One region of the Streptomyces sp. NPDC005483 genome, then DNA from elsewhere that is predicted to be linked to it. Evidence: riboswitches for the same ligand, from Rfam matches in the RefSeq annotation. Region 1 holds a riboswitch; each other region holds the start of a gene.
What was found. A riboswitch is a leader RNA that binds a small molecule or an ion and turns the genes downstream of it on or off. The one in region 1 is predicted to bind thiamine pyrophosphate.
Positions count from the first base shown of each region.

Region 2: it holds a riboswitch for thiamine pyrophosphate, as region 1 does, so the genes downstream of both, thiC (phosphomethylpyrimidine synthase ThiC) here and thiO (glycine oxidase ThiO) in region 1, are expected to answer to the same signal.
Region 3: it holds a riboswitch for thiamine pyrophosphate, as region 1 does, so the genes downstream of both, ABZT06_RS17390 (thiamine ABC transporter substrate-binding protein) here and thiO (glycine oxidase ThiO) in region 1, are expected to answer to the same signal.

Region 1 covers NZ_JBEXEA010000014.1:254,660-261,741, reverse strand. Annotated here, with positions in the region: gene pknB (Stk1 family PASTA domain-containing Ser/Thr kinase) at 1-438, opposite strand, end outside; gene ABZT06_RS27065 (thiazole synthase) at 642-1,439, opposite strand; gene thiS (sulfur carrier protein ThiS) at 1,443-1,643, opposite strand; gene thiO (glycine oxidase ThiO) at 1,640-2,797, opposite strand; TPP riboswitch at 2,795-2,906, opposite strand; gene ABZT06_RS27050 (hypothetical protein) at 2,959-3,330, shown strand; gene ABZT06_RS27045 (FAD-dependent oxidoreductase) at 3,363-4,583, shown strand; gene ABZT06_RS27040 (Rv2175c family DNA-binding protein) at 5,102-5,473, shown strand; gene thiE (thiamine phosphate synthase) at 5,568-6,218, shown strand; gene metF (methylenetetrahydrofolate reductase [NAD(P)H]) at 6,351-7,082, shown strand, end outside.
Region 2 covers NZ_JBEXEA010000019.1:104,969-112,050, reverse strand. Annotated here, with positions in the region: gene ABZT06_RS32230 (hypothetical protein) at 1-819, shown strand, start outside; partial or broken gene ABZT06_RS32225 (thiamine biosynthesis protein ThiC) at 929-1,018, opposite strand; gene ABZT06_RS32220 (hypothetical protein) at 1,276-1,836, shown strand; partial or broken gene ABZT06_RS32215 (VWA domain-containing protein) at 1,880-1,969, opposite strand; gene thiC (phosphomethylpyrimidine synthase ThiC) at 2,093-3,901, opposite strand; TPP riboswitch at 3,894-4,083, opposite strand; gene ABZT06_RS32205 (YibE/F family protein) at 4,394-5,845, shown strand; gene ABZT06_RS32200 (SsgA family sporulation/cell division regulator) at 6,570-7,007, opposite strand.
Region 3 covers NZ_JBEXEA010000008.1:136,345-143,426, reverse strand. Annotated here, with positions in the region: gene rlmN (23S rRNA (adenine(2503)-C(2))-methyltransferase RlmN) at 1-1,101, shown strand, start outside; TPP riboswitch at 1,131-1,238, shown strand; gene ABZT06_RS17390 (thiamine ABC transporter substrate-binding protein) at 1,235-2,308, shown strand; gene ABZT06_RS17385 (iron ABC transporter permease) at 2,284-3,954, shown strand; gene ABZT06_RS17380 (ABC transporter ATP-binding protein) at 3,955-4,980, shown strand; gene ABZT06_RS17375 (maleylpyruvate isomerase family mycothiol-dependent enzyme) at 5,006-5,794, shown strand; gene ABZT06_RS17370 (LAETG motif-containing sortase-dependent surface protein) at 5,853-6,548, opposite strand; gene ABZT06_RS17365 (LOG family protein) at 6,696-7,082, opposite strand, start outside.

The sequences.
Region 1 (7,082 bases):
GTTCTCCGGCTTCATGTCCCGGTGCACGAAACCGGCGCGGTGCGCGGCGCCGAGCGCGGCCAGCACGGGCTCCAGGATGTCCAGGGCGGCGCGCGGCTGCAGGGCCCCGCGCTCGCGCAGCACGTCACGCAGGGTGCAGCCGGCGACGTACTCCATGGCGAGATAGACGTACGACCCGTCGGTGCCCTGGTCGAAGACCTGCACGACATTGGGGTGGGCGAGCCGGGCGACGGACTTGGCCTCCCGGATGAACCGCTCGACGAAGGTCCCGTCCGCCGCGAGCGCGGGGTGCATCACCTTGAGCGCGAGCACGCGGTCCAGACGGGTGTCCAGGGCCCGGTAGACCGTGGCCATCCCGCCGACCGCGATCCGCGCGTCCACGCGATAGCGGCCGTCGAGCACCTGCCCGACCAGCGGGTCCTGAAGCGTCGTATCCACGCAGGCGAGTCTACGAGCCGCCGCTGACAGTCCATCCGGTTCGGCCGGTATCGGGGCGTGACTGCAGCCGAGCTGTGACGAGGATCGCACGTGGGGCCCTGTGAGGCGGGTGCACCGGATGCGTCCTACGGGGCGGACAACTGCGCGACCGGCCGCCACATCGCCGCACGGACGCCCCGGCGAGGCACCTTTCCGGGCGCGGCTCACCGAAAGGCCGGCCGCTCCGGATCCAACGCCGCCAAGCCCTCCGCAGGAGACGACGCCTCGGCGAAATGCCGCCGGGGGATGCGCCCCGCCCGGTGGGCCAGCCGCCCCGCCTCCACCGCGTGCCGCATCGCGTGCGCCATCAGCTCCGGCTCCTGCGCCCGCGTCACCGCCGAGGCGAGCATCACACCCGCGCAGCCCAGCTCCATCGCAAGGGCCGCGTCCGACGCCGTGCCCGCCCCCGCATCCAGGATCACCGGTACGCGCGCGTGCTCGACGATCAGCTGGAAGTTGTGCGGGTTGCGGATGCCGAGGCCCGAGCCGATCGGCGAGCCGAGCGGCATGATCGCCGCGCAGCCGACGTCCTCCAGCTTGCGGGCCAGCACGGGGTCGTCGTTGGTGTACGGCAGCACCGTGAAGCCATCGTCCACCAGGGTCTCGGCCGCGTCCAGCAGCTCTATGGGGTCCGGCAGCAGGGTGCGCTCGTCGGCGATGACCTCCAGCTTGACCAGGTCGGTGCCGAGCGCCTCGCGCGCGAGGCGGGCCGTCAGGACGGCCTCCCCGGCGGTGAAACAGCCTGCCGTGTTCGGAAGGACCAGGATGCCGAGCTTCTCCAGCACGGACAGCACCGAGCCGTGCACCGAGGGGTTCACGCGGCGCATGGCGACCGTCGTCAGCTCCGTGCCGGAGGCGACCAGCGCCCGCTCCAGCACCTCCAGGCTGGGCGCCCCGCCCGTGCCCATGATCAGCCGGGACGAGAAGGACGTACCGCCGATGACAAAGGGATCGTCGGCCATGGGTCAGCCTCCTTGGACGGCGGTGAGGACTTCCACGCGGTCGCCCTCGGAGAGGGACGTCGAGGGCCACTGCGCGCGCGGGACGACGGTCTCGTTGAGCGCGGCGGCCACCCCGGAGGGTGCCGGCGTCAGCGCCCGTACGACGGTGTCGAGAGCCGTGCCGGGAGCGAACCGGCGCGGCTCCCCGTTGACGGAGATGTTCATGCCGGCTGCTCCACGGACTCCAGAAACCGACCGGGGGTGAACGGACGGGCCACGTCCGGCAGTTCACCGGTCGTCAGCGCGTGCGCCAGCGCGTCCCCGGTGACCGGGGTCAGCAGCACGCCGTTGCGGTAGTGCCCGGTGGCCAGCAGGAGGCCGGGCAGGTCCGTCGGGCCGAGCAGCGGGGCGTTGTCCGGGGAGCCCGGGCGCAGCCCCGCGCGGGTCTCCGTCAGCGGCAGCTCGGTGATGCCGGGGACCAGTTCGTGCGCGTCCCGCAGCAGCTCGTACACCCCGCCCGCGGTCACTGTCGTGTCCCAGCCCAGCTCCTCGCTGGTCGCGCCGATCACCAGCTCGCCGCTCTCGCGCGGCACCAGGTAGACCTGGCTGCCGCGCACGACGGCGCGCACGGTACGGCTCAGGAAGGGCGCGAGGCGCGGCGGCACGGTCAGGCGCAGTACCTGCCCCTTCACGGGCCGTACGGGAGGCAGGAGGGCCCGCGGGACGCCTTCCAGGCGCCCGCTGAGGCTTCCGGCGGCGAGTACCACCTGGGCCGCCCCCAGTTCCTCGCCGTCCGTGGTGGCGATCCCGGCGGCCCGGTCCCGTACGACACGAAGGCCTTGGGCCCACGCGCGGTGGAACACCACGCCGGCCCGCTCGCACGCGGCCAGCAACGCGCGCGTGAGCCGGCGCGGATCGATCTGGTGGTCGCCGTCCACCCGCAGCCCGCCCCGCACCCCCGGCGCGAGCATCGGCTCCAGCCGCCGGCACTCCCGGCCGGACAGCCACTCCGACTCCAGCCCCGACTGCCGTTGCAGCGCGTGCAGTTCGCGGAGATGAGCGCGGTCGTCGGCGTCCAGCGCCACGGCGAGCGTGCCGCACCGGCGGTAGCCCAGGTCGAGACCGGTGAGGTCGGTGAGCTCGGCCGCGAAGTCGGGATAGCGCTGGGCGGAGGCGAGGTTCAGGCTCAGCAGGGTCTGCTCGCCGTAGTGCAGTTCGGTGACCGCGGCCAGCATCCCGGCGGCCACCTGGGCGGCCCCGCCGCCCGGTTCCGGATCCACCACGGCGGTGGTGAGACCGCGTTGTGCGGCCCGCCAGGCCGTGACCAGGCCGATGATGCCGCCCCCGACGACGAGGACGTCTGACGTACGTGAGGACATGGGCGTCCAGCCCCTCCCTTCGCCGGCATGACCCGGATCAGGTTCGTACGGTCGGAGGCCGCCAGCCTCCCTCTCAGCCCGGTGCGTCCGGGCTCCCGCGAGTGCTCTACGTTGGCCACCCTAGCCCGTGCCCGCGCGCCTCTGTAAGGGAGCCTTCCACCATGCCCCGCTCGCTCGACGGCCTCGTCCTCGCCCCGGTGGCCGATCAGGCCCCAGGTCAGGTGGGTACGCGGACCCGGTTCACCTACCACGAGAAGGACGGGGAGATCTGGGCCGAGTACGCGGGCGGTGACGTCGTACGCGGACATCTGGTCGGCACGCGCGCGGGGGACCGTCTCGACTTCCGCTACGTCCAGCTCAAGCATGACGGAACGACATCCTCCGGGCACTGCGTCTCGACCGTGGCCGAGCTTGCCGACGGCCGGGTGCGGCTGGAGGAGACGTGGGAGTGGGAGTCGCAGGCGGGCAGCGGGACGAGTGTCGTGGAACAGGTCGACGAGGTTGTGCAGCAGGTCACGGCGCACGACTCCTGACTGACTGATTGTCAGTTGACTATGGTGATCAAATGAGCGAGCAGACGCAGGCGCGGGCGCAGCGGCGGGTGGTCGTGGTCGGCGCGGGCATGGCCGGGGTACAGACGGCGGTCGCCCTGCGCGAACAGGGCTTCGCCGGGACCGTCACGATCATCGGCGCGGAACCCCATCAGCCGTACGACCGTCCGCCGCTCTCCAAAGCCGTACTGCTGGGCAAGGCCGAGGGCTCCGCGTTCGACGTGGACTTCGAGGCCCTCGGCATCGAACTGCTGCTGGGCCGCGAGGTGTCGGGGGTGCGCCCCGAAGCGCACGAACTGGACACCGAGGCAGGGCCCGTCCCGTACGACGTCCTCGTCCTCGCCACCGGCGCGGAACCGATCCGGCTGCCCGGCACGGAGGGCGTGCCCGGGGTGCATCTGCTGCGCACCCTGGACGACGCCGAGCGGCTGCGCCCGGTGCTCGCCCGGCAGCACGACATCGTGGTCGTCGGCGCGGGCTGGATCGGCGCCGAGTTCGCCACCGCCGCGCGCGAGGCGGGCTGCGCGGTGACGGTCGTGGAAGCCGCCGACCGGCCGCTCGCGGGCGCGCTGCCCGCCGAGGTGGCCGCGCCGATGTCCTCCTGGTACGCCGACGCGGGTGCCGTGCTGCGCACACACGCGCGCGTGGAGCGCGTCGAGCCCGGCGCGGTCGTCCTGGACGACGGCTCCCGGGTGCCCGCGGGCGCCGTCGTGGTCGGTATCGGGGCCCGGCCCGCCACGGCCTGGCTCGCCGGTTCCGGCATCGAGCTCGGCGCCCACCGCGAGGTCGTCGCCGACGAGCGCCTGCGCACCTCCGTGCCGGACGTCTACGCGGTCGGCGACTGCGCCTCCTTCCCCTCGGGGAGGTATGGCGAGCGCCTGCTGGTCCACCACTGGGACAACGCCCTCCAGGGCCCCCGCACGGTGGCCGCCGACATCCTGGGTGAGACCCCGACGGTCTACGACCCGGTCCCGTACTTCTGGTCCGAGCAGTTCGGCCGCTTCGTCCAGTACGCCGGGCACCACGCGTCCGCCGACACGACCCTGTGGCGCGGCGAGCCGTCCGGTCCCGCCTGGACGGTGTGCTGGCTGCGCGAGAACCGCCTGGTGGCCCTCCTGGCGGTGGGCCGCCCCCGGGACCTGGCCCAGGGCCGCCGGCTCATCGACGCGGGCACGGTGCTGGATCCGGAGCTGCTGGTGGACCCGGCGAGACCGCTGAAGGCGGCGACGGCGTAAACGCCCCGGGCTGATCCCGGGCGACGGCCAGGACGCGGGTGGGCTTCCACGACCCGCCCGACGGCCCGTTTCCGCCACGACGCCGATCCGCCCGGCGGTGGTGCCCGGTGGAACCCGACGACCATGGGCCGGCGCCGACCAGAGCGGAGACCTTTGCGGGAGGCCGACGGCCGGTCCTGCGCTGTCTCCCGCTGCGGCGGGAGGGCGCGCGCAGGTGTGTCGGCGTCCGGTGGCACATCGCGCTGTCGCTGGTCAGGGGTGGTTCGGCGGGGTGCGGGCGGCCGGTAGCGCCGTTTCTTCCCGTCGCGAGGGGAGAGGGCGTGGGTGCGGGCCGTCGGCACTCGTCGCCATGCCCCCTGTCGCCTGCGGGAGGCGGCTCGGCAGGCTTCGGGCGGCCGGTTCCGCCGCCTGTTCTCGTCGCGAGGGGAGGGCGTCGGCGCCCGTCCGCCCACCCCTTCGCCACCCGTCGGAGGCGCCCCGGCTTCCGACTGTCAGTGCGGGATGGCACGCTTAATCCCGTGACCGAGATTGACGCAAAGATCGATGCTCTCGTCCCCGCCTGGCTCACCCTCCCCGACATCGCCGAGATGCTCGATGTCGAGGTGACGCGTGTGCGGCAGCTGGTCAAGGACGGCCAGCTCATCGCCGTACGCCGTGGTGAGAACCGCGCGCTGCACGTCCCCGCCGCCTTCATCGACGGGGCCGAGCAGAAGGTCGTCAAGGGCCTGGCCGGGACCTTGACGCTCCTGAGGGACGACGGCTTCTCCGACGAAGAGATGCTGGAGTGGCTCTTCACCCCCGACGAGAGCCTGCCCGGCACCCCCGCTCAGGCCCTGAGCGAGAATCGCGGCACGGAGGTGAAGCGCCGGGCCCAGGCGCTTGCCGTCTGAACCGAACAGCACCGGCGTACGGGCCGTGACCGCCGAGGCCACGGCCCCGGTCCAGCGCGGCCCGTACGCCACCGAACCCGGGGGAGACACACGCATGCCCGACACCGCCCGCACCCAGTTGGCCGACGCCCGCCTCTACCTGTGCACGGACGCCCGCAGGCGCCAGGGCGACCTCGCCGCGTTCCTGGACGCGGTCCTGGCCGGCGGCGTCGACATCGTGCAGCTGCGGGACAAGGGCATGGAGGCGGCCGAGGAACTGGAGCACCTCCAGGTCCTCGCCGACGCCTGCGCGCGGCACGGCAGGTTGCTCGCGGTCAACGACCGGGCCGATGTCGCCCACGCGGCCGGTGCCGACGTACTGCACCTGGGCCAGGGTGACCTGCCCGTCCCCGCCGCCCGCGCGATCCTCGGCGACAACATCCTCATAGGCCGCTCCACCCACGCCGAGGCGGAGGCCGCCGCGGCCGCCGCGCAGGACGGCGTGGACTACTTCTGCACCGGCCCCTGCTGGCCGACCCCCACCAAGCCCGGCCGCCACGCCCCCGGCCTCGACCTGGTCCGGTACACCGCCGCCCTCGGCACCGAGCGCCCCTGGTTCGCCATCGGCGGCATCGACCTCGGCAACCTCGACGAGGTCCTGGAAGCGGGCGCCCGCCGGGTCGTGGTCGTCCGGGCGATCACCGAGGCGGACGATCCGGGCGCGGCCGCCGCGGAGTTCGCGAAGCGGTTGCGTGACAGGCCGTGACAGGCCGTGACGGACCGTGCTGGCCGGTCGCATGATCGGCCCGGTGTCCGAGGGGTGGACAACAAGTCGACAAACCGGGCAAATTTCCCTGATCTGGTTGGGTGGCCGCCGCCCCCTGGCTAACCTGCCGGTATGGCCCTAGGAACCGCATCCACCAGGACTGACCGCGCGCGCACCGTGCGTGACATGCTCGCCGCGGGCAAGACGACGTACTCCTTCGAGTTCTCGGCGCCGAAGACCCCCAAGGGTGAGCGGAACCTGTGGAGCGCGCTCAGGAGGGTCGAGGCGGTCGCCCCGGACTTCGTGTCCGTCACCTACGGCGCCGGCGGCTCCACCCGCGCGGGCACCGTCAAGGAGACCCAGCAGATCGTCGCGGACACCACCCTGACCCCGGTCGCCCACCTCACCGCGGTCAACCACTCCATCGCGGAACTGCGCAACATCATCGGTCAGTACGCCGACGCCGGGATCCGCAACATCCTGGCCGTGCGCGGCGACCCGCCCGGCGACCCCATGGCCGACTGGCAGGCCCACCCGCAGGGCCTGACCTACGCCGCCGAACTCGTCCGGCTCATCAAGGAGTCGGGCGACTTCTGCGTCGGCGTCGCCGCCTTCCCGGAGATGCACCCGCGCTCCGCCGACTGGGACGCCGACGTCACGCACTTCGTCGACAAGTGCCGCGCCGGCGCCGACTACGCCATCACCCAGATGTTCTTCCAGCCGGAGTCCTATCTGCGCCTGCGTGACCGAGTCGACGCCGCGAGCTGCGCGACCCCCGTCATCCCGGAGATCATGCCCGTGACCAGCGTGCGGATGCTGGAGCGGCTCCCGCAGCTCAGCAACGCGAGCATCCCCTCCGTCCTG
Region 2 (7,082 bases), on a different contig from region 1:
CAGGAGTACGAGCGGATCCTCGATGAGGCGCTGCGCTCCGCACCACACCGTCCCGAACTGGCCGCTGTCGGACAGCGGCTGAATCCCGAACAGCTGCGCACCATGGCGCTCAACGCCACCGCACTCATCACGGCGGCCGCGGCGACCGAGTACCAGCACTACGTGAAGGTCCGCGAGGAACAGCGCCGCCCGGCGACGCCGTCCACCCTGTCGTCCGTGCACGAACCCGGCCCCGCCGACTCGGGCACGGGTGCGATGGGGCTCGCCACCACCATGGGAGAGGTCGCCGAGACCGCCGGTGCGGGCGCCGTCGCCGTCGCCGCCGTTCTGACACCTGTCCTCGCCGGCATAGCCGCGGCGATCTTCCTGCTCGTGGGCTACATCCTCCAGATGCTCAGCCCACCGCCGGCGTTCGCCCACGCCATGATCACCATCGGCTGGGTGTTCGGCGCCCTGACCGCCGCGGCGATCCTGGTCGCCGCCGGCGGCCTGCTGATCACCGCACTGCACAACCGGCCCTCGCCGGACGCGGGGTACGGCGAGCTGAGTGAGGAGGTGGCACGGGCTAGGGACGCCTGGCGCGAGGCCCTGCTGGAACGCGGGCTCCTCCCCTTCCTCAGAGACGCCCTGGCCGATCCCGGCACCGCGGCACTGCACCGCGCGGCACCACCCGCACCGACCAGCCGGATGCCGCACCTCGGCTACGACCGCCCGGGCTTCAGCAGCCCGGACGACGGTGCCTCCGGTGCCCGCCCGAGCTTCACCAGCCCGGACTACACCAGCCCGGACTTCGGGGGGCCGGAACACCAGCCGGAATGACACCCGGCACAGCCCCTCGGCTTGCGCCCCCACCACGGGGAGCGCAAGCCGAAGACCCGGCCGCCGGCCACCCGACGGTTCGCCCAGGTCCGTCGCCGATTCGCCTACGTCAGTCGACGACCGGCCAATACACGCGATTGCCCGCCGCCGGGAACTCCTTCGACTTCTGGGCCATGCCCTCCTCGATCTCTTCCTGACCGGACAATTCGGCGTCGAGATCATGGCTTGTGGAAAGAGGAGTTCTCCGTCTACTCTCTGCCCCTCATTTTTCGACTCTGGGGGGGGTACATGCCAACGGGGAAATCACCGACGAGACCAGCGAGCGTCCTCATGCTCGGGGCACTGCTGGCTGGATCAGTGTGTGTGAGCGCCTGCGGTGCGGATCGGGAGCCGAGTGCCTCAGCACGGTCTCCGCAGGCAAATGCCTCCGCCCCGCAGACTAGGCGTTCCCTGAGTGTGAGCGAACTCAAGACCCTCACCTTCCGGGAGGGTGAGGTGCCCCAGGCATACGAGGGTGCGATCCCCGTCCGCGACGTTACGGCAGAGACCGGCTACTCGACGTTCCCTCCTGTCTCGGACTCGGCATGCGAGCAGGTCTTGGATATCAACGACGCCGAGGAAGCGTCCTCTGTCGTGGTTCAGACCTTCAATTGGAAGGACAACATCTTCCCCGGCGGATCGACTCTCGCCGCATACAAGGGAGCAGAAGCACAAAGCGCCTTCAAACGACTTGGCGAGGGGCTCAAGGCGTGCAGAGCTTTCACTGGGACCAGCTATGCCGGCAAGTACCGATCGAAGCTGGCAGTTGAGAGCTCACCTCGCGTCGGGGACGAGGCCGTGCGGTACGGCCTTGAGTCTCCGATGGACGACGGCCGCGTCCACCACGAAGACCACGTGGTGGTCCGGGTGGGCAGCGTCATCGCAGCATTCACCGCGATGGAAATCGACAAACAGGCAGCCTTCCCACCTGATCTGATCACAAAGCAGGTCGAACGCCTGCAGAACGCTCAACGGTAGTGATCAGAGGGCGGTGTTCCGGTGGCACCACACCGCGGAGCACGAGGATGCCCGCCTGGTCGGCGGCAGCCACCCAAGTCGGGAACTCTGACCGGGGCCGGTCGTACAGCTCCTGGTCGGGGACGGTGCTGATGGCGCCCTGGCTCAGTGCTCTCGCTGTCATGGGGTCAGTCTGCCCGCCGAGGGACCGAGGAGCTGCTTACTGAACCCCCGCAGAAGCGGGGCCCCGGAGCTTCGGGGCCCCACCCCCCGGTTCTCAGTCCGCCATGGGCAGGTACACCTTGTTCCCGCTCGCCGCGAACTCCTTCGACTTCTGCAGCATCCCCTCAGCGATCTCCTCCGGCGTCGCTCCCTCAGCCGCTGCGCCCCCGAACCGCTCGGTGATGCTTTGGCTGATCTTCATCGAGCAGAACTTCGGCCCGCACATGGAGCAGAAGTGAGCCGTCTTGGCCGGTTCGGCCGGGAGGGTCTCGTCGTGGAACTCCCGGGCCGTGTCGGGGTCGAGGGCCAGGTTGAACTGGTCCTCCCAGCGGAACTCGAAGCGGGCGTCGGAGAGGGCGTCGTCCCACTCCTGGGCGCCGGGGTATCCCTTGGCGAGGTCGGCCGCGTGGGCGGCGATCTTGTAGGTGATGACACCCGTTTTTACGTCGTCCCGGTTGGGCAGGCCCAGGTGCTCCTTGGGCGTGACGTAGCAGAGCATCGCGGTGCCCCACCAGGCGATCATCGCGGCGCCTATGCCGGAAGTGATGTGGTCGTAGGCCGGCGCGACGTCGGTGGTCAGCGGGCCGAGCGTATAGAACGGAGCTTCATCGCAGATCTCCTGCTGAAGGTCGATGTTCTCCTTGATCTTGTGCATCGGGACGTGTCCCGGGCCCTCGATCATGGTCTGTACGTTGAAACGCTTCGCGATCCGGTTGAGTTCCCCGAGTGTGCGCAACTCCGCGAACTGTGCCTGGTCGTTGGCGTCAGCGATCGAGCCCGGCCTGAGACCGTCGCCCAGCGAGTACGTGACGTCGTAGGCCGCGAGGATCTCGCACAGTTCCTCGAAGTTCTCGTACAGGAACGACTCCTTGTGGTGCGCCAGGCACCACGCCGCCATGATCGAGCCGCCACGCGAGACGATGCCCGTCTTCCGGTTGGCCGTCAGGGGTACGTACGGCAGGCGTACGCCCGCGTGGACCGTCATGTAGTCCACGCCCTGCTCGGCCTGCTCGATGACCGTGTCCTTGTAGATCTCCCAGGTCAGATCCTCGGCGCGGCCGTCGACCTTCTCCAGAGCCTGGTAGAGCGGCACCGTGCCGATGGGGACGGGGGAGTTGCGCAGCACCCACTCGCGGGTGGTGTGGATGTTGCGGCCGGTGGACAGGTCCATGACCGTGTCCGCGCCCCACCGGGTCGCCCAGGTCATCTTCTCGACCTCCTCCTCGATGGAGGAGGTCACCGCGGAGTTGCCGATGTTGGCGTTGACCTTCACCAGGAACCGCTTGCCGATGATCATCGGTTCGATCTCCGGGTGGTTGACGTTCGCCGGCAGCACCGCGCGGCCCGCCGCGATCTCCTCACGGACGACTTCGGCAGATACGTTTTCCCGGATGGCCACGTACTCCATCTCCGGTGTGATCTCACCGCGGCGGGCGTAGGCGAGCTGCGTGACCGCCCTGCCGTCACGGCTACGTCGCGGCTGACGCGACCTCCCCGGGAAGACGGCGTCGAGGTTACGGAGGCCACCCCGCGGTGAGGTGTGCTTGATCCCGTCGTCCTCGGGGCGCACGGGACGACCGGCGTACTCCTCGGTGTCCCCGCGGGCGATGATCCAGTTCTCCCGCAGCGGCACAAGGCCCCGGCGGACGTCCGTCTCGGTGAGCGGATCGGTGTACGGGCCCGAGGTGTCGTACAGAGTGACCGACTGCCCGTTGGTGAGGTGCACCTGGCGGACCGGCACCCGCAGATCGGGGCGCGAGCCCTCGACGTACGCCTTGTGCCAGCCGATGGACTTCCCGGCCTCTCCGTCGAGCTGGTCGTCGTTCTGCTCGGAGGCAGGCGTGCGCGCGTCCTTGATGGTCATGAGACCTACTCCCTACGCCGGCATTACCCGGTAACAGGTTCGGCGGTCGACGCAGCGGTTTCCGTCTGCCGACGTTTCGTGGGGAACGTCACTCGCTTGAAAGGACGTTCCACGTGAAACATCGCTGGGACGGAGGTCAGCGCCCTCTCAGCCCGGTGCTCCGAGCTCCCGCGTGTACAAAGTGGCTCCACGCTAGCGTCAATTCGGGCGCGGTGAACAGAGGGCCCCTGTCGTTCTTGCGATGATCGGTCGGTGACCACGACGCATCAGCCCCCGTACCCGCCTCCCGAGCCTCCGCGCCGACCGGGCTCCGGAAACGGCCCTGGGCACGGCCCTGGCAGCGGATCCCGCGGTGGCTTCGGAGACGGCGGGTCCGGTGGGGCCGGCGGCTGGCACGAGCATGAGCGAGAGCACAGTGGCGGGCATGGCGGCGGTTACGACTACGGCCGAGGTCAGGGCGCGAGCCACGGGGCCCAAGGCGGTGGTGGCGGTCTGGGTGGCGGTGGTGGTCATCGCGGCGACGGGCACGGTCCCGGTGACGGGCACGGGCACGGTTCCGGTGAAGGGCACGAGAGCGGGCCCGGCTCCGGCGGTGGGCACGGTCACTCGCACAGTCATAGCCATGGCCCGGCGACTCCCGTCTCCAAGCACCTGCGCAAGGTCATCGCGGCGATCCTCATCCCGTTCGGCGTAGCCGTGGTGGTGGGGCTCGGGGTGCTGTGGCCCGGTGGTGCCCCGGCGCACGAACGCACCGGGGTCGGCTTCGACCGGCAGACCCAGCAGGCCACGGTCACCAAGGTCGTGAGCGTGAGCTGCAAGTCGGTGAACGCCTCGGGGGAGACCCCGACCGGGGACACCTCCACCCCGGAGGGCTCGTCCGCCGAGCAGCAGGCGAACGGCACCTGCAAGAAGGCGACGATCCGGGTCGACACCGGCGACGACAAGGGCCGTACCTTCACGGAAATCGTCCAGCCGGACCAGTCGCGGCAGTTGCACGAGGGCGAGAAGGTCGTGGTCGCCTACGAGCCCTCCGCCCCCAGGGATCTCCAGTACTCGGTCACCGACGTGAACCGCCGGATTCCGATGGCCGTGCTTGCCGGCATCTTCGCGCTCGCCGTCGTGGTCGTCGGGCGCATGCGCGGAGTCATGGCACTGGTCGCCCTGGCCATCAGTTTCATGGTGCTGAACTTCTTCGTCCTGCCCGCGATCCTCCAGGGCTCGAACCCGCTGCTCGTGGCGGTGGTCGGGTCGAGCGCCATCATGCTGATCGCCCTTTACATGTGCCACGGGTTGTCTGCCCGCACCTCCGTGGCCGTACTGGGCACACTGATCTCCCTGGTGCTGATCGGCATCCTCGGCTCGGTGTTCATCGACTGGGCCGCGCTCACCGGCAACACCGACGACAACACCGGGCTCATCCACGGCCTGTACCCGTCGATCGACATGAGCGGTCTGCTGCTCGCCGGCGTCATCATCGGCTCCCTCGGCGTCCTGGACGACGTGACGGTCACGCAGACCTCGGCGGTGTGGGAGCTGCACGAAGCCAACCCGGCGATGGGATGGCGCGGGCTGTACCGCGCGGGTATCCGGATCGGCCGCGACCACATTGCGTCCGTGGTCAACACGCTGGTCCTCGCCTACGCGGGCGCCGCGCTGCCGCTGCTGCTGCTCTTCTCCATCGCCCAGTCCAGCGTGGGGAACGTCGCCAACAGCGAGCTGGTGGCTGAGGAGATCGTGCGCACGCTGGTCGGCTCGATCGGCCTCGTCGCCTCTGTACCGGTCACGACGGCCCTCGCGGCCCTGGTGGTCTCGGCCGACCGGCCGGGAGCGGAGGCTGCTGCGGCGGCGTCAGCGCCCGTACCGGCGACGAGTGCGAGCGCGGGCACGGCCGACAGTCGGCCGGCAACGGGACGCGGTGGGAAGGGTCGGCGGCGCAGGCGCTGAGAGGAGCCCAGGGGGCGGGCCGGGGCTCTGCCTCACGGTTCCGAGTTCCGGTTCGGGTCCCGGTGTCCGGGACAGGAGATACAGCCCGACGGGGAGCAGACAGGCCAGGATGGAGGCCGCGTCCACGCCGCCCATGAACGGGTTCATCAGCGACAACAGCACCCAGGGCAGGAAGGCGCCGGGCAGCGCGGCGGCGGAGGTCGAGGACGACGACGGTGAAGGTCGGCCACTGCTCCCGAGCTACGGTTCCACTGCCCTGAGGCTCCCGGCTCTTATGAGGAAACCCGCTCGCCATAGGACATGTGCGCACACACGCGCTGCATCACGCCACATCCGCTCTCACACCGCCCTGGTCCCACGAGCACGGGCAGCCCGCCGCTTTGTCGTTCCCGCGGCGCCCACGCCCCCGATGGCCGGCCCCGGCCGTCACGACCGGCAGCGCCGCCCACCTCGGCAGAAGCATCACGAGCACCGACCCGCTCCGAACCTCCAGCGAGCCGGGTCGCGCCGCCGTCCCGCTGTGAGTGTGATCGGTCATCCTCACCCTGCCCGATCCACTCCGGCATCCTGATCGGTGGGGAAAGCCTCGCCATACCCCACGCCCAGTGACCTCGGCCCGCAGCCCCGGCACCCGCCCTGCTCCGGCGGCCCCAACCCAGGCAGAAGCGTTCCTGCAGCCTCCCGCACCACGATGAAGCGTTGCGGCACCTCGCCGCCGAAGGCATCAGCCCGCGCTCTGCTCCTCCGCCAGGATCCGGTCCAGCGCCTCGTCGAGATGGGTGTCGAAATCGGCCAGCGCGGCCTCCTGACCCAGCGGCACCAGCTTGTCGGTGCGGTCGAGGAAGGCGATGATCGGCGCCGTCGAAGAGCGGAACAGGGCCTGGTCGCCGCCGACCTGAAGCCTGATCAGGACATCGCCCAGCAGGTCGGAACCGGCGGGTGAGACCCGTACATCACCCTCCCCGCAGGGCCGGCCCACCCCGTCGATCAGCAGCTCGCGGCCGAATGCCCAGGTCACCGGGGCATCACCCGGGAGATGGAAGGTCAGCCGGACGGCGTAGGGATCGCAGGCCTCGTAGCGCAGCTCCACCGGAATACGGAAGGAGAGATCCTCCGACACGAGAAAGCTCATCATGACCTCTGCCTGTACGGACTCGCGCATCGCCTACCCCGTCATCTGCCTTCGTCGGCCGAAATGATCCCATCTGACACTGGTGGCATCTTGCTGAACGTGCAC
Region 3 (7,082 bases), on a different contig from region 1:
AAGCCCGGAGAACTCACTTTCGTCGCCCCCCGCGGAGCCCAGAAGCCGCCGCGGCACCTCGCCGACCTCACGCCCGCCGAGCGCAAGGAGGTCGTGGCGGGGATCGGGGAGAAGCCGTTTCGTGCCAAGCAGCTCTCGCAGCACTACTTCGCGCGGTACGCGCACGACCCGGCGCAGTGGACGGACATCCCGGCCGGCGCGCGCGGCAAGCTCCAGGAGGCGCTGCTTCCCGAGCTCATGACCGTCGTGCGGCATCTGTCGACCGACCAGGGGACCACGCGCAAGACGCTGTGGCGGCTGTTCGACGGGACGCTCGTGGAGTCGGTGCTGATGCGGTACCCGGACCGGGTGACCATGTGCATCAGCTCGCAGGCGGGCTGTGGGATGAACTGTCCCTTCTGTGCCACCGGGCAGGCCGGGCTGGACCGGAATCTGTCCACCGCCGAGATCGTCCACCAGATCGTGGACGGGATGCGGGCGCTGCGGGACGGGGAGGTGCCGGGCGGGCCCGCGCGGCTGTCCAACATCGTCTTCATGGGGATGGGGGAGCCGCTCGCCAACTACAAGCGGGTCGTCGGCTCCATTCGCGCGCTCACCGATCCCGCCCCTGACGGGCTGGGGCTCTCGCAGCGCGGTATCACCGTGTCGACCGTCGGTCTCGTGCCCGCGATTCAGCGGTTCTCCGACGAGGGCTTCAAGTGCCGGCTAGCGATCTCCCTGCACGCGCCCGACGACGAGCTGCGCGACACCCTCGTCCCCGTGAACACACGGTGGAAGGTGCGCGAGGTGCTCGACGCCGGGTTCGAGTACGTCGAGAAGAGCGGACGTCGGCTGTCGATCGAGTACGCCCTCATCCGGGACATCAACGACCAGGCCTGGCGGGGAGACCGCCTCGGGCGGCTGCTCCGGGGCAAGCCCGTGCATGTGAATCTGATTCCGCTGAACCCGACTCCCGGGTCCAAGTGGACCGCCTCCCGGCCCGAGGACGAGAAGGCGTTCGTCGAGGCGATCGCCGCGCACGGGGTGCCGGTGACCGTCAGGGACACCCGTGGGCAGGAGATCGACGGGGCCTGCGGTCAGCTCGCGGCGACCGAGCGGTAGTCTGACGTACGTACACGTACGTACATCTTCATATCCGACAGGGGAGCGCCACAGCGCTGAGAGTGCGGCAATCGGGCCGCAGACCCTCTGAACCTCGCCCAGGTCATTCTGGGTAGGAAGTTCGGTCATCACCGTGAACAACAAGAAGTACTTTGCTGTCGTCGTCGGCCTGGGCATGCTCGGCCTGTCCGCCTGCGGATCGTCCGACGGCGGCACATCCTCCGACTCCAAGACCGTCACCCTGGTCAGCCACGACTCGTGGGCCGTCTCCAAGAGCGTCCTCGCCGACTTCGAGAAGAAGTCCGGCTACAAGGTGAAGGTCCTGGAGGACGGCGACGCCGGACAGGCCGTCAACAAGGCCATCCTGACCAAGGACAACCCGCAGGGCGACGTCTTCTTCGGCGTCGACAACACCCTGCTCTCCCGCGCGCTCGACAACGGCCTCTTCCAGCCGTACGAGGCGAAGGGCGCCGACGGGATCAAGGCCGAGTACCGGGTCGACCAGGACAAGCACCGGGTCACGCCCATCGACAGCGGCGACATCTGCGTCAACTACGACAAGGCCTGGTTCACCGCGCACAAGCTCCAGCCGCCGACGTCGTACGACGATCTGATCAAGCCCGCCTACAAGAACCTCCTCGTCACCGAGAACGCCTCCACCTCCTCGCCGGGACTCGGGTTCCTGCTCGGCTCGGCCGCGAAGTACGGCGACGACGGCTGGCAGGGCTACTGGAAGAAGCTCAAGGCCAACGGCGTCAAGGTCGTCGACGGCTGGGAGCAGGCCTACAACGACGAGTTCTCAGGTTCCGCAGGGGGGAAGAAGGCGAAGGCCGACCGGCCGCTCGTGGTGTCGTACGCCTCCTCGCCGCCCGCCGAGGTGATCTACGCGGACCCGAAGCCGACGACCGCGCCCACCGGGGTCGCGCAGGGCACCTGCTTCCGGCAGATCGAGTACGCGGGGCTGCTGAGCAACGCGAAGAACACCAAGGGCGGCAAGGCGTTCCTGGACTTCCTGCTCACCAAGGAGTTCCAGCAGGACATGCCGCTCAACATGTTCGTGTACCCGGTCGTGGACGGCGCCCAGGTGCCGGCCGAGTTCACCGAGTACGGTCCGCAGGCCAAGGATCCCGAGACCATGGACCCGGCGAAGATCGCCGACAACCGTGACGACTGGGTCAAGTCGTGGACCTCGCTCGTACTGAAGTAAGGCCCCGCCAGGGCGTCAGGAACGCGGCGGCCCGGCTCGGGCTCATGGCCGTGCCCGTCGCGTTCTTCGCCGTCTTCTTCGCCTATCCCGTCGCCGCGATCGTCACGCGCGGACTCAAGGCGGGCGGGACCTGGCAGTTCGGCAGGATCACCGACGTCCTCGCCCAGCCGGACATCCGGCACGTGCTGTGGTTCACCACCTGGCAGGCGCTCGCCTCCACCGCGCTCACGCTCCTGATCGCGCTCCCCGGCACGTACGCCTTCGCGCGCTTCGACTTCCCCGGCAAGCAGGTCCTGCGGGCCGTGGTCACCGTCCCCTTCGTGCTGCCGACGGTCGTCGTCGGTACGGCCTTCCTGGCACTCGTCGGAAGGGGCGGCCTCACGGACGACCTCTGGGGCGTACGGCTGGACACCACCGTGTGGGCGATCCTGCTCGCGCACGTCTTCTTCAACTACGCGGTCGTCGTACGGACCGTCGGCGGGCTCTGGGCGCAGCTGGACCCGCGTCAGGAGGAGGCCGCGCGGATGCTGGGCGCGTCCCGGCTCACGGCGTGGCGGACGGTCACGCTGCCCGCGCTCGCGCCCGCCGTGGCCGCCGCCGCGCTGATGGTCTTCCTCTTCACCTTCACCTCCTTCGGCGTGGTGCAGATCCTCGGCGGGCCGACGTTCTCGACCCTCGAGGTGGAGATCTACCGGCAGACCTCCGAGATCTTCGACCTGTCCACGGCCGCCGTGCTGACGCTGATCCAGTTCGTCGCGGTGGGCGCGGTCCTCGCCGTGCACGCCTGGACCGTACGGCGCCGGGAGACCGCCCTGCGGCTCGTCGACGCGTCCGTCACCGCCCGGCGGCCGCGCGGCGCGGGGGAGTGGGGGCTGCTGGCCGGCGTCGTGGGCAGCGTCGCCGTACTCCTCGTGCTGCCGCTCGCCGTCCTCGTGCAACGGTCGCTGGACACCTCCGACTTCGGCTACTACCGGGCGCTGACCCGCAGCGACGGCGGGGTCTTCCTCGTCGCGCCGATCGAGGCGGTCGGGAACTCGCTGGAGTACGCCCTCGCCGCGACCGCCCTCGCGGTGCTCGTCGGGGGGCTCGCGGCGGCGGCGTTGACGCGGCGGGACGCCGGGCGGTTCGTACGGGGTTTCGACGCGCTGCTGATGCTGCCGCTCGGGGTGTCCGCGGTGACCGTCGGCTTCGGGTTCCTGATCTCCCTCGACGAGCCGCCGCTGGACCTCAGGCAGTCCTGGATCCTGGTGCCGCTCGCGCAGGCGCTGGTCGGGGTGCCGTTCGTCGTCCGGACCATGCTGCCGGTGCTGCGGGCCGTGGACCACCGGCTGCGGGAGGCCGCCGCCGTGCTCGGGGCCTCGCCGTGGCGGGTGTGGCGGGAGGTCGATCTGCCCATGGTGCGGCGGGCGTTGCTGATCGCGGCAGGCTTCGCCTTCGCCGTGTCACTGGGTGAGTTCGGGGCGACCGTGTTCATCGCACGGCCCGACAACCCGACGCTGCCGGTCGCCGTGGCCCGGCTGCTCGGGCGGGCCGGGGACCTCAACTACGGCCAGGCGATGGCCCTCTCGACGATCCTGATGGTGGTGTGCGCGGTGGCGCTGCTGGTCCTCGAACGGCTGCGGACCGACCGGACCGGGGAGTTCTAGATGCTGCTGAGCCTTCAGGACGCGACCGTACGGTTCAGTGGGCGAGCCGTGCTCGACGGGGTGGACCTCGATGTCGCCGAGCACGAGATCGTGTGCGTGCTCGGCCCCAGCGGGAGCGGCAAGTCGACGCTGCTGCGGGCGGTGGCCGGGCTCCAACCGCTGGGCGACGGGCGGGTGTTGCTCGACGGGTGCGACCAGGACGGAGTGCCCGCGCACAAGCGCGGGGTCGGGCTGATGTTCCAGGACCACCAGTTGTTCCCGCAGCGGGACGTGGGCGCCAACGTGGCCTTCGGGCTGCGCATGCACGGGGCTTCGAGGGCGCAACAGGACGCGCGGGTGCGGGAGTTGCTGGATCTCGTCGGGCTTCCGGGTGCCGACCGGCGGGCCGTCGGCGCGCTGTCCGGCGGTGAGCAGCAGCGGGTCGCGCTGGCCCGGGCGCTCGCCCCCCGGCCCCGGCTGCTGATGCTCGACGAGCCGCTCGGTCAGCTGGACCGGTCACTGCGGGAGCGGCTGGTCGTCGAACTGCGGGAGCTGTTCGGGCGGTTGGGCACCACCGTGCTCGCGGTCACCCACGACCAGGGCGAGGCCTTCGCGCTCGCCGACCGGGTCGTGGTGATGCGGGACGGGCGGATCGCCCAGTCCGGTACGCCGCTCGAGGTGTGGCAGCGGCCGGCCGACGAGTTCGTGGCCCGCTTCCTCGGCTTCGAGAACGTGGTCGAGGGGACGGTGACGGGTGAGGCGGCGGACACGGCGTGGGGCAAGGTGCCGGTGCCTCCGGGCGCCGCCCAGGGAGTCCGGAGCGTGCTGGTGCGGCCCGCGGGAGTACGGCTCGTGACGGCCGAGGAGGGGCTACGCTGCACGGTCGCCGCGCGCACCTTCAAGGGCACGCATGTCGCCGTACACCTGCACCCCTCGGAAGGCGGCGGGCCGCGGTTGGAGGCCGCGTGTGCGCTGCGCGCGGCGCCGGAGGTCGGGGACGCGGTCGGGGTGGAGTTCGACCCGGACGAAATTGTGGTGCTGGGCTGACCAGGGCGGACCTACAGTGCGGGGCATGACCCTGCTCGCGCACGACCGTTACTGCGACGAGATCGCCCACCAGGTGGGCCTGTTGAGGGCTGTGGTGACCTCCGGGGCCGACCTGTCGGCGACCGTGCCGACGTGTCCGGACTGGTCGCTGGAGCGGCTGCTGCGGCACACCGGGGGCGCCCTGCGCTGGGCGGAGCTGATGGTGCGGACCCGGGCCAGGGAGGAAGTCCCGGAGGGTCACGTGCCGTTGGGGGAGGGGCCCGTGGGCGCCGCTGACCTCGACGCGTGGCTCGGTGAGACCGGCGAGACGCTCGTCGCCACGCTCCGCGAGGCAGGCCCGGACGCCGAGGTGTGGTCCTGGGCCGGCATTCCGACCTCGGGTTTCTGGGCCCGCCGGATGACCCACGAGCTCACCGTCCACCGTGCCGACGCCGCGCTCGCCGCCGGGCAGCCGTACGAGGTCGCCCCCGAGATCGCCGCCGACGCGATCGACGAGTGGCTGCAGATCGTGGAGTTCGTGCAGCGGGCCATGCCGCACGACGAGGCTACGCAGCTGCGGGGGCCGGGGCGCAGTATCCATCTGCACGCGACCGACGGGGCACCCGGGCTCGACGCCGAGTGGATCGTCGAGTTCACCGAGGACGTCATCGTGTGGCGGCGGGGGCACGAGAAGGCGACCGTGGCGCTGCGGGGACCGCTCACCGCCGTCATGCTCGCCTTCTACCGTCGACTGCCCCTGGACAGCCCGGAGCTGGAGGTTCTCGGGGAACGGGAGCTGCTGGAGTTCTGGCTGGAGCGGACCACGTTCGGATGACGGCACGGCTGTGGCCCGCCCCCGGACCGGGGACGGGCCACAGGACGTGGTGCGGGCGTCAGCGGCTGCTGCTCGCCCCACGACGGCGCAGGCCGAAGAACACCGCGCCGCCGCCGAGGGCGACGAGGGCGATGGCGATCCCGGCGATCAGGCCGGTGTTGGAGTTCGCACCGGTCTCGGCGAGGTTGGAGTCGCCGGCCGCGGGCGACGGGGCGTTGCTCTCGGCGGTCGCCGGAGCGGTGGTGCCCTCCGAGGCCGACGGGGTCGCAGTCGGGGCCGGGGACTCCTCGGCCGGGGTGCTGGCGGAGCCCGACGGGGTGGGCGTCGGGGTCGGCGTGTCCTCGGTCTTGCAGGCGGTCGCCGGGGTGGTCAGGTTGGGCTTGATGTCCTCGCCCTTGATGTAGGGCAGGGCCTCGACGTGGACGCGGTACTCGGCGTTGGGCGCCCAGTCCTCCTTGAAGGTGACGGTGGTGCCCTCCTTGGAGCCCTTCACCGTCTGCTCGCCGACCTTCTTCGCGTCGGCACCGTTGCTCTGCAGGTACACGGAGACGGTCGCCTCGACGCCGGACTTGTCCACGTCGGTGACGGTGATGACGCCCTGCGTGCCGTCACACTTGGCTTCGGCGGAGAACTCCTTGATGTTGCAGGCAAGGGCGTTGCCGGAAGCGCCGAGCACGATCGCGGTCGTGGCGGCGGCGACGCCGAGGAAGCGCGCGGCGCGGGAGGTGCGGCGGGATATGGGCGTAAATGCCACGTTCGTCCTTCACGGGGTGCGCAAATGCGGGGGGTGGAAGGGGTGGTGATGTGTCATCACCATCCTCACGAGTCTCACAGGTCTATAAGCGCTGCATAAGCAGTGTCAACGTGCAGGGGCCCTACAACCGTTGGCTTTGCATTCTTATTACCGTGTGAGACGTTTCAGTGCCGCCGGAGCCTGCTCGATCCGGTCAACAAGGGCGATTCGGGCCTCCATTGACCGCTCCCGCGCCAGCGCCTGGAGAAGTGGCCAGGTGGGCAGCCTCTCCGTCCAGTGGACGCGGTTCACGAGCACCATCGGCGTGGGTTCGCCGCGCGACTCGTAGTAGTTGGGCGTCGCGTTGTCGAAGATCTCCTGCACGGTGCCGGCGGCACCCGGCAGGAAGACCACGCCCGCGGTGGAGCGGGCCAGCAGGCCGTCCTCGCGGGTGGCGTTGGCGAAGTACTTGGCGATATGCGAGGCGAAGGCGTTCGGCGGCTCGTGCCCGTAGAACCAGGTCGGGATGCCGACGGAGTGACCGCCCCGGGGCCA